Regions from separate parts of the Pseudomonas sp. COR18 genome, predicted to be linked through region 1. Evidence: predicted binding sites of a transcription regulator. Region 1 holds the regulator's gene; the other holds the start of a gene.

What was found. The regulator sigma-54, encoded in region 1, starts transcription at its own class of promoters, with help from an activator protein. The targets are predictions, from matches to a motif close to ANTGGCATNNANNTTGCTNT.
Region 2: ACM62G_RS07440 (pilin) is a predicted target of sigma-54. The motif match lies at 2,970-2,989, and genes of this name have one in related genera.

The regions. Positions count from the first base shown of each region.
Region 1 covers NZ_CP183808.1:3,682,079-3,687,520, forward strand. The annotation lists gene ACM62G_RS16990 (HPr family phosphocarrier protein) at 1-178, opposite strand, end outside; gene rapZ (RNase adapter RapZ) at 195-1,052, opposite strand; gene ptsN (PTS IIA-like nitrogen regulatory protein PtsN) at 1,055-1,519, opposite strand; gene hpf (ribosome hibernation-promoting factor, HPF/YfiA family) at 1,529-1,834, opposite strand; gene ACM62G_RS17010 (RNA polymerase factor sigma-54) at 1,914-3,410, opposite strand; gene lptB (LPS export ABC transporter ATP-binding protein) at 3,605-4,330, opposite strand; gene lptA (lipopolysaccharide transport periplasmic protein LptA) at 4,330-4,875, opposite strand; gene lptC (LPS export ABC transporter periplasmic protein LptC) at 4,862-5,434, opposite strand.
Region 2 covers NZ_CP183808.1:1,609,395-1,614,836, forward strand. The annotation lists gene ACM62G_RS07430 (O-antigen ligase family protein) at 1-358, opposite strand, end outside; gene ACM62G_RS07435 (hypothetical protein) at 762-2,405, opposite strand; gene ACM62G_RS07440 (pilin) at 2,527-2,925, opposite strand; gene pilB (type IV-A pilus assembly ATPase PilB) at 3,150-4,850, shown strand; gene ACM62G_RS07450 (type II secretion system F family protein) at 4,854-5,442, shown strand, end outside.

The DNA of each region.
Region 1 (5,442 bases):
TGCCCTTGCCCGCAGCCAGCATCATCATGGCCATGATGCTCTTGCCGTCGACCATGCTTTCGGGCGTGCGCCCGACCCGGATCTGGCAGGGATACTGGCCGGCAACGCCGACGAACTTCGCTGAAGCGCGGGCATGCAGGCCCAGCTTGTTGATGATTTCGATTTCCAGAGCGGGCATCGCGATGGTGATCCTTTCAGCTAAGGTCGCGGTGGCGGACCTGGACGTTCTTCAGGGACTGCTGCAACAACTGACCCAGGCGCTCGGTCAGGTAGACGGAGCGGTGGTGCCCGCCGGTGCAGCCAATGGCAATGGTGACGTAAGCACGGTTGCTGGCGGCGAAGCGTGGCAACCATTTGAGCAGGTAGCTGGAAATGTCCTGGAACATCTCCTCGACGTCCGGCTGTGCGGCGAGGTATTCGGCTACCGGCTGGTCGAGCCCGGACTGCTCGCGCAGTTCCGGTTTCCAATACGGGTTGGGCAGGCAGCGCACGTCGAACACCAGGTCGGCGTCCACCGGCATGCCGCGCTTGAAGCCGAACGATTCTACCAGAAATGCGGTGCCCGGTTCCGGCTGGTTCAGCAGCCGCAGCTTGATGGTATCGCGCAACTGATAGAGGTTGAGATTGGTGGTGTTGACCTTGAGGTCCGCCAGGTCGGCAATCGGCCCCAGCAGGTTGCTCTCGTCGCGGATGGCTTCGGCCAGCGAGCGGTTGGCGCTGCTCAGGGGGTGGCGTCGACGGGTCTCGGAGAAACGCTTGAGCAGGGTTTCCTCATCGGCATCCAGGTACAGCACGTCGCACTGGATATGTCGGCCGCGGACTTCGTCCAGCAGTTCGGGGAAACGTGACAGGTGGCTGGGCAGGTTGCGCGCGTCGATGGACACGGCGACCAGCGGTTGCGCCAGCTCGGTATGGATCAACGCCCGTTCGGCCAGTTCCGGCAGCAACCCGGCCGGCAGGTTGTCGATGCAGTAATAGCCGCTGTCCTCGAGTACGTCGAGGGCGGTGCTTTTACCTGAGCCGGAGCGGCCGCTGACGATGATCAAGCGCATGGTTACTGACCGTTCTGCACGTCCAGGACAACCTGATACAGGGCTTCATTGCTTGGTGCGCTACGCAGGCGGTCGCGCACCTCCTTGCGGTCCAGCATGCTGGCAATCTGCCGGAGCAGTTCCAGGTGCGCATCGGTGGCAGCCTGCGGGACCAGCAGCACGAACAGCAGGTCGACCGGGGCGCCGTCGATGGCGTCGAAATCGATAGGGGCGTCCAGGTGCATCAGGGCACTGATGGGCGCTTCGCAGCCCTTGAGCCGGCAGTGGGGGATGGCGATGCCATTGCCAAAGCCGGTGGAGCCGAGTTTTTCACGGGCGATCAGGCTCTCGTAGACATCCTGCATCTCCAGATCGGGCACTTCGCGGCTGATCAGGTTGGCAATTTGTTCGAGTGCACGCTTTTTACTGCCGCCCGGCACGTTCACCAGGGAACGGCCGGGGGTCAGGATATTTTCAAGTCGAATCATGGGAGGATGTTAACGACCCGTACCTTGGAGCAGGTGCAGGTTCTTTTCCTTGTGCTTTTTCAGTTGGCGGTCGAGCTTGTCGGTCAGCAGGTCGATTGCTGCATACATGTCGTCATGTTCTGCATTGGCAACCACCTCGCCGCCGTGGATATGCAAAGTGGCCTCGATTTTCTGCTTCAGTTTCTCGACGGCCATTGTCACCTGTACGTTGGTGATCTTGTCGAAGTGGCGTTCCAATCGGTCGAGTTTTTCACCGATATAGACACGCAGTGGTTCGGTCACTTCCAGTTGGTGTCCACTGATGTTGACTTGCATACAGCTTCTCCTTCGTTGCCAGTGCATAAAGCGGCAAGCCTGATGGCTTGCCACTGGAACGCTGTGGCACGCCCGGCGGTTACATCAACCGCTTCCGTTCGCTGGAAGGCGCGATTCCGAGGGACTCGCGGTACTTGGCGACGGTACGACGGGCGACCTGAATGCCTTGTGCCTCCAGTAAACCAGCGATCTTGCTGTCACTCAACGGCTTTTTCTGATTTTCCGCCGCCACCAGTTTCTTGATGATTGCGCGGATCGCCGTGGACGAGCATTCGCCGCCTTCGGAAGTGCTGACGTGGCTGGAGAAAAAGTATTTCAGTTCGTAGATACCGCGGGGGGTATGCATGAATTTCTGGGTGGTGACCCGGGAAATGGTCGACTCGTGCATGCCCACCGCTTCGGCGATGTCGTGCAGCACCAGCGGCTTCATCGCCTCGTCGCCGTACTCCAGGAAACCGCGCTGATGCTCGACGATCTGGGTGGCGACCTTCATCAGTGTCTCGTTGCGGCTCTGCAGGCTCTTGATGAACCAGCGCGCCTCCTGCAACTGGTTGCGCATGAAGGTGTTGTCGGCACTGGTGTCGGCACGGCGGACGAAGCCGGCATACTGCGGGTTGACCCGCAGGCGTGGCACCGATTCCTGGTTCAGTTCCACCAGCCAGCGTTCGTTGTCCTTGCGCACGATCACGTCGGGGACCACGTACTCGGCTTCGGTCGACTCGATCTGCGAGCCGGGGCGCGGGTTGAGGCTCTGTACCAGTTCGATGACCTGGCGCAGTTCGTCTTCCTTGAGTTTCATGCGCCGCATCAGCTGACTGTAGTCGCGGCTGCCCAGCAGGTCGATGAAATCGGTGACCAGGCGCTTGGCCTCGTTCAGCCAGGGGGTCTTGGCCGGCAGCTGGCGCAGTTGCAGCAGCAGGCATTCGCCGAGGTTGCGCGCGCCGATGCCGGCGGGCTCGAACTGCTGGATGCGATGCAGGACGGCCTCGATCTCGTCGAGTTCGATGTCCAGCTCCGGGTCGAACGCTTCGAGAATCTCTTCGAGGGTCTCGTCCAGGTAGCCCTGGTTGTTGATGCAGTCGATCAGGGTCACGGCGATCAGGCGATCGGTGTCGGACATCGGAGCCAGGTTCAGTTGCCACAGCAGGTGGCTTTGCAGGCTTTCGCCGGCCGAGGTGCGGGTGGTGAAGTCCCACTCGTCGTCATCGTTGCCGGGCAGGCTGCTGGCGCTGGTCTGGTAGACGTCCTCCCAGGCGGTGTCGACCGGGAGTTCGTTGGGAATGCGTTCGCTCCACTCGCCTTCGTCGATGTTGTCGACGGTGGGGGCGGTTTCCTGCTGGTAGGAGGTTTCCGGGATTTCGGGCGTGGTGTTCTGCTCGGCCTTGTCGGCCATTGGATCGCTGTTATCGAAGTCGTCGCCTTCTTCCTGGCGTTCGAGCATCGGATTGGATTCCAGGGCTTCCTGGATTTCCTGCTGAAGATCCAGGGTCGACAATTGGAGCAGGCGGATGGCCTGTTGCAGCTGCGGCGTCATCGTCAGCTGCTGGCCCATTTTAAGGACTAGCGATGGTTTCATGGCAGGGGCTTAACACCTTATTTGCCGGCGCGCATGCGCCATCCACTACAGGGCGCCGGAGCGCCAAACATAAGCAAATTATATGCCCGAAACCGGAGTGTTTGCCTAGAGCGCTGTAACAATAAAAAGCCGGAAAAAGCGGTGGTTCTTATCGAAAACTCATGCGCTCAGGCGGGTATTGGGTTCCCCGATGCTTACAGGCGGAACTCGTGGCCCAGATAGACTTCCTTGACCAGTTCGTTGGCCAGGATGGTTTGCGAATCGCCTTCGGCGATCAGTTGTCCATCGTTGACGATATAGGCGGTCTCACAGATATCCAGGGTCTCGCGGACGTTGTGGTCGGTGATCAGTACACCGATGCCCTTGGCCTTGAGGTGATGGATGATCTGCTTGATGTCGCCCACGGAAATCGGGTCGACACCGGCGAACGGTTCGTCCAGCAGGATGAACTTCGGCGCGGTGGCCAGGGCACGGGCGATTTCCACGCGGCGTCGTTCACCACCGGACAGGCTCATGCCGAGGTTGTCACGGATGTGGCTGATATGGAATTCCTGCAGCAGGCTTTCCAGCTCCTTGCGACGGGCGGCCTTGTCGAGGTCCTTGCGGGTCTCGAGGATCGCCATGATGTTGTCGGCCACCGACAGCTTGCGGAAAATCGAGGCTTCCTGGGGCAGATAGCCGATCCCGGCGCGGGCGCGGCCGTGCATCGGCTGGTGGCTGACGTCCTGGTCGTCGATCAGCACGCGACCCTGGTCGGCCTGGACCAGGCCGACGATCATGTAGAAACAGGTGGTCTTGCCAGCACCGTTGGGGCCGAGCAGGCCGACGATCTGTCCGCTTTCGATCGACAGGCTGACGTCACGCACGACCTGGCGACTTTTATAGGCCTTGGCCAGATGCTGGGCTTTCAGAATTGCCATTACTGGGCCTTGTGCTCGTCAGTTTTCTTTTTCGGCTGGATAACCATGTCGATGCGCTGGCGCGGCGTGGTGATCGGGCTGCCGTTGGCGCGACCGGCGGTTGCCACCTGTTTCACCGTGTCGTAGACGATCTTCTCGCCTTCGGTGGTGTTGCCTTCGTTGACCACCTTGGCCTGGTCGATCAGGACGATGCGGTTCTGCTGGGCATGGTACTGGATGGTCTTGCCGTAGCCGCGGACCGGCTGCGGGTCGGTGGCTTTCTGCTTCTGCTCGAAGTAGGCCAGGTTGCCCACGGAGGTCACCACGTCGATGGCGCCGTCCTTGGTCCGGGTGAGCGTCACGGTGTTGCCCTTAACGATCATCGAACCCTGAGTGATGATGACGTCGCCCTTGTAGGTGGCGATGCCCTGCTTGTCATCCAGTTGAGCGTCGTCAGCTTGAATGCGGATGGGCTGCTCGCTGTCGTTCGGCAGAGCCCAGGCGCTCACGCTTCCCAGTGCTGCGCCCAGGCTGAGCAAAATAGGGAGGGTTTTAACGAGACTCATACTGTCCTCTTACGTTCGATAGCAGGTGCATCCTGCTTTCTTCCAGATAGGCTTTCATGCCCTTGCCCGTGGTCACGCCGTTGGGGCCGTCGATTCTAACGGCTTGCTCGGTCTGCGCATATTGCTTCTGTGGGAATACTGTCATCCGGGTCGTGGTAATGATGACATGGCGCTGTTTTTCGTCGGTGCGCGCGACCCGCACCGAGTCGATCAGCTCGACCTCGGTGCCGTCCGGGTTGACCTCGGCGCGTTCGCTCTGGACGTGCCAGGGGAACGCGGTGCCGCGGTAGACCTGCAGGTCCGGCTTGGTCACCAGGGTGACGTCGGAAACCTTGAGATGCTCGACCTTGTCACCGGTCATGTCGTACTGCACCTTGCCGTCGGGCATGTACTGGACGCTATGGGCATTGATCGCATAGTAGTCGATGGCATTGTTGTCCACCGGTGCGGCCGTCTGTTCCAGGAAGCGTTCCGGGCTGATGTTCCAGTAGCCAACGGCCGCGAACAGGGCGGCAATGACTCCGAACAGCAGAATGTTGCGAATCTTCTTGTTCAGCATAAAAGGCT
Region 2 (5,442 bases), 2.1 Mb from region 1:
GCTGCCAGGTAATCCAGCGCTTGCCGGAGTGGCCGATGACAAACAACACGCCGGCGGCTACCCCCATTCCAAGCCAGGTGCCACGTGTACCCCCGGTTATCGCGATAAGCCACCAGAGGCTCAAGAGGGAGAACGTGCAGATTTGGCTGGACCGTTTGCTCGTAACCCATAGCAACGGGAGGGTTAACAGCGGCAAGGTGAATGTCTGGAATTGACCGTAGAAACGCTTGTTGGAAAAACCACTCAGAAATACGTCTGTGTCCAGCACAGCCATGCCGCCGGAGAACGAGCGAAACATCACTGCCAGAAAATCGAAGCTCTTGAACGCACAGATCCAAACGATAAACAGGATCAACACTCGGTCAAGAGACAACCCGTTTGAACGTCGTGCGTGGGCAAAGACTGTGGCGCAAAGACAGCATGCCGTAATCAGTGCAACTTCCGTAAGGGCCCACGCCGGCTGACGTGCGCCTAGGGAAGAGACTATACCCGCCAGCAAGATCAACCCACAGGTCAGAACCGCAGGCTGATCAACCAGACTGGGTGGTGCCGATGATTTACGACAACACAGAAGGAAAACAAGCGCGGTACTGGCAATGACAACCTGTCCGAGACGCTGAACGATATGCCCCCCAGGCCATGCCCCAGAACCATAACGGCCGCCATAAGCAGCGTGAATAGCAACCAGGCCTTTGCCCGCCCACTCCAGGCACTGTCCATCACGTCCTCGAAATATCTGTTTCAGGCAACCAGCAATAGGATCAGGCTTTTGGAGCCAGCATCAACGGGGCCTTGGGATAAGCTCGGGCGCAGGCCAATGGGCTGCCTTTGTCGCATCCCAATTCAAGGTAACGCTGCGACTCGTCCAACTGCCCCAAGCTCTTCAGGGCATCAGCCATGCCGACATAAGGCCTTGCATAGTCAGGGCTGAGGCTTATAGCGTGTTCAAACTCCAACTTGGCCGCTTCTGCCTCTCCACGTATTAGATAAATTTTTCCGCGCTGATAATAGGCATACTCATACTTGGGTTTAAGTGTTATCGCCTTGTCGATATTTTTCAACGCCAAATCAACAAAGCCAGCATCCAGGTATGTCACCCCAAGATTGTAATAAACCCGGTAGCCACCAAAAAGACCTTGTTTGTCGTCCTGCGCCTCATAATATTGAACGGCTTCATCCCACACGAGCACAGGGGTAGACAGGGTCATCAGCCGATCATAGGAAAGCCCAAGCAGGTAAAGTGCAAAAAAGGGAACCAGGGTAACCAGATAAATTCTCTTGAGCCGCAGCAGCGCCAATGCTAGGGCAATGAACAATCCCGGCATCCACAGATAACTGCGATACAGCACGAAAGGCTCCTGCAAACGGACTGCAGCCAGTTCCGTCGCGAACATCACCCACGGGAACAGCAACGCAAAACCCAGGAGACCGTTACGAGCCCCACGCAACAGCAATGTGAAGGCTGCCAGACCATAGGCAACAAAGGCCACGAGACCGGCCCAGGCCCACCAGACACCGTACCCCAGAGGAAAGGGCACACGAAGATCAAGCCCCATCGTTTTGCCTTGGGGCAAGATCAGGACCGAGAGGTATTTGAAGAACAGGCCCGTCTGGTTCAGCACGCTCAACACATACAGCGAGCCATTCGGCTGGAATGCTTCATCACTGAGCACCTCCCCACTCTTGAGCTCATAGGTATTACCGATCAACCCCTTGGCCCAAAATACAACTGATAGGGCAAAAATGCCCTGTACCGCCAGCACTGCAAAAATTTCCTTGGTACCGAACGAAACGGAGAGTCGGCTACGGCGGTGCAATATCCATAACAGGAAACACAATGCCGGCAACATCACGGCATGCTCCTTGGCATACAGCGAAAGCAAAATGCACAGGCAGGACACCCAAAGCGCCCAGCGCTTTCCACACAGCCCCTGCCAGAACGCCCATAGCCCCAGCAGGCCAAAAAGAGTGGCACATACTATAGTGCGCTGGACCAAGTAACCCTGAGTCTGGATGGCCAACGGATGTACGGCGAATAGAAAAGCGACAATGAAGGCCGCGGTATCTGTACTCAGAAAAAAAGAGGCTCGTCTCTCCAGGCTGTTGAGAAGCTGACGAATAAATCCGAAAACCACTAAGGCCGTGCAGCCATGGAGAATCAGATTCTCCACTCGCAACCAGATGATCCTGTCACTGAGATAGACGAAGCTGGCGGCCATGGAATGGTACACCCATAACCGTGGAGCAAGGCTAAAGCCCATGGATAGCATGGAACTAGGGGTACCTTCCCCGAAAAAGGCCTCATCATCAAAAACCAAGGGATTATTCAAGAAAGGAAAGCAAAGTATCAGCAACAGGCCAGCAGAAAAAACGACAAGCAACAAAAAAAACAATCGACGCGACACCATAGCGTTCCTAATTATTTAGCCGTTCAAACGCTTAGCGCTCATGAAACTGGTACTCTTTAACGGGAGTACCAGTTTCATTTCACTACGTTGGATTATTAGGCCCCGTAGGTATTCAATATCATTTACAGGTGTTAGCCGCGGCACAGGTACCAGTCTGAGCCCAAGTGATATTACCAGCGTTGAGAGTAGGTGCGAGGATAGTTGTCCAGCCACCCGCAGCAGTAGTCCCCGTCAAACTGATTGTGCCGTCAGTCACAGAACCAGACGCGAAGTTAGGAGTGGCAGCAGGAATGGCAGGGATACCATTGGAGCCTGCCGTACAGTTGGTTTTGGTACCTAGATCATTAATGCAGACAGCCACGGCCGTCTTATAGGCGTCAGCCATAGTATTCACTTCGGCAAAGCGGGCCTTCTGCGTATAGCTGTTATACGCAGGCAACGCGATCGCCGCCAAAATGCCGATGATCGCCACGACGATCATCAGTTCGATCAAGGTGAAACCCTTTTGAGCATTCATATTTCGTCTCCAGACGTGAAAAGGCCGTATGGCTCGTGTACGTCAAAGCACGCGCCGTGCCATGCCTTATGAGACTGCCGCACGCCAGTGGTTGAACCCTTACCACTTGCAAAGACTGCTTCAGAACAACAAAACCTGACATTTTTTGTCACCTCCCCATCCCCGATTTGGCACCACAGCCCGACTACGCTATAAAACTCGCAATGTCCGTGTCTGGTACCTACATGAACGATATCGCCCTCTCCGGCCTGGCCAAGCAATTGGTGGCGGCCGAGCTGATTACCGACAAGAACGCTCAGCAGGCGTATCAGCAAGCCCAACGCAATCGGATGTCCCTGGTCAGCTACCTGGTGCAGAACAAGCTGGTGAAAAGCCGCGAGGTAGCGGAGATTGCCTCCGAGCACTTCGGCGTCGCCCTGCTCGACCTGAACGGCCTCGACAAGGAAAGCCAGCCCAAGGGCCTGGTCAGCGAGAAGCTGATCCGCCAGCACCATGTCCTGCCGCTATGGCGGCGCGGCAACAAGCTGTTCGTCGGCATCTCCGACCCGAGCAACCACCAGGCGATCACCGATATCCAGTTCAGCACCGGCCTCAATACCGAGGCGATCCTGGTGGAGGACGACAAGCTCACCGACGCCATCGACAAGTTTTTCGACAGCGGGGCCACCGGTCTCGAAGACATGGCCGATGTCGACCTCGATGGCCTGGACATCGAGTCGATCGATGACAAGAAGAACGACCCGATCGCCGGCCAGGATGCCGACGACGCCCCGGTGGTGCGCTTCGTCAACAAGATGTTGCTGGATGCGATCAAGGGTGGCTCTTCGGACCTGCACTTCGAACCCTACGAAAAGGTCTACCGCGTGCGCCTGCGCACCGACGGCATGCTCCGGGAAGTCGCCCGGCCGCCGATTCACCTGGCCGGGCGGATCGCCGCGCGCCTGAAGGTCATGGCCAACCTGGATATCTCCGAGCGTCGCAAACCCCAGGACGGCCGGATCAAGATGCGCATCTCGAAGACCAAGGCCATCGATTTCCGGGTCAACACCCTGCCGACCCTGTGGGGCGAGAAGATCGTCATGCGGATCCTCGATCCGTCCAGCGCCCAGATGGGCATCGATGCCCTGGGCTACGAACCGGATCAGAAAGACCTGTACATGACGGCCCTCAAGCAACCGCAGGGCATGATCCTGGTCACCGGCCCCACCGGCTCGGGCAAGACCGTCTCGCTCTATACTGGCCTGAATATCCTCAACACCGTGGATATCAACATTTCCACTGCCGAAGACCCGGTGGAGATCAACATGGAAGGCATCAACCAGGTCAACGTCAACCCGAAACAGGGCCTGGACTTCGCCCAGGCCCTGCGCTCGTTCCTGCGCCAGGACCCGGACGTGATCATGGTCGGCGAGATCCGTGACCTGGAAACCGCCGAAATCGCGATCAAGGCGGCCCAGACCGGCCACATGGTGCTGTCGACCCTGCACACCAACAGCGCCGCGGAAACCCTGACCCGCCTGCAGAACATGGGTATCCCCGGGTTCAACATCGCCACCTCGGTCAGCCTGATCATCGCCCAGCGCCTGGCACGCAAACTGTGCCCGCACTGCAAGAGGGAAATCGATATTCCCCAGGAAACACTCCTTAAGGAAGGTTTCCCTGCGGATCAGATCGGCAGGTTCAAGGTCTATGAACCTGTGGGCTGCGACCAGTGCAATGGCGGCTACAAGGGGCGCGTGGGAATCTACGAGGTGGTGAAGAACACCCCCGACCTGCAACGACTGATCATGGCCGAAGGCAACTCGATCGAGATCGCCGAACAGATGCGCAAGGAAGGCTTCAACGACCTGCGGACCTCGGGCCTGCGCAAGGCCATGCAGGGGCTGACCAGCCTGGAAGAAGTAAACCGGGTCACCAAGGACTGATTCATGGCGACGAAAGCGGTAAAGATAAGCACCTACGCCTGGGAAGGCACCGACAAGAAAGGTACCAAGGTCTCCGGCGAACTTACCGGCCACAACCCGGCGCTGGTCAAGGCGCAGTTGCGCAAGCAGGGGATCAACCCGGGCCGGGTTCGCAAGAAAGGCTCGTCGCTGTTCAGCAAGGGCAAGCGTATCAAGCCCCTGGACATCGCCCTGTTCACCCGCCAGATGGCCACCATGATGAAAGCCGGCGTGCCGTTGCTGCAGTCCTTCGACATCATCGCCGAAGGCTTCGACAACCCGAACATGCGCAAGCTGGTGGACGACATCAAGCAGGAAGTCGCCGCAGGCAACAGCTTCGCAACCTCGCTGCGCAAAAAACCGGAATATTTCGATGACCTGTACTGCAACCTCGTCGATGCAGGCGAACAGGCTGGCGCCCTGGAAAGCCTGCTCTCACGGGTAGCGACCTACAAGGAAAAGACCGAGGCGCTCAAGGCCAAGATCAGGAAGGCGATGAACTACCCGATCGCGGTGATTCTGGTGGCGATCGTTGTCTCGGGGATCCTGCTGATCAAGGTGGTGCCGCAATTCC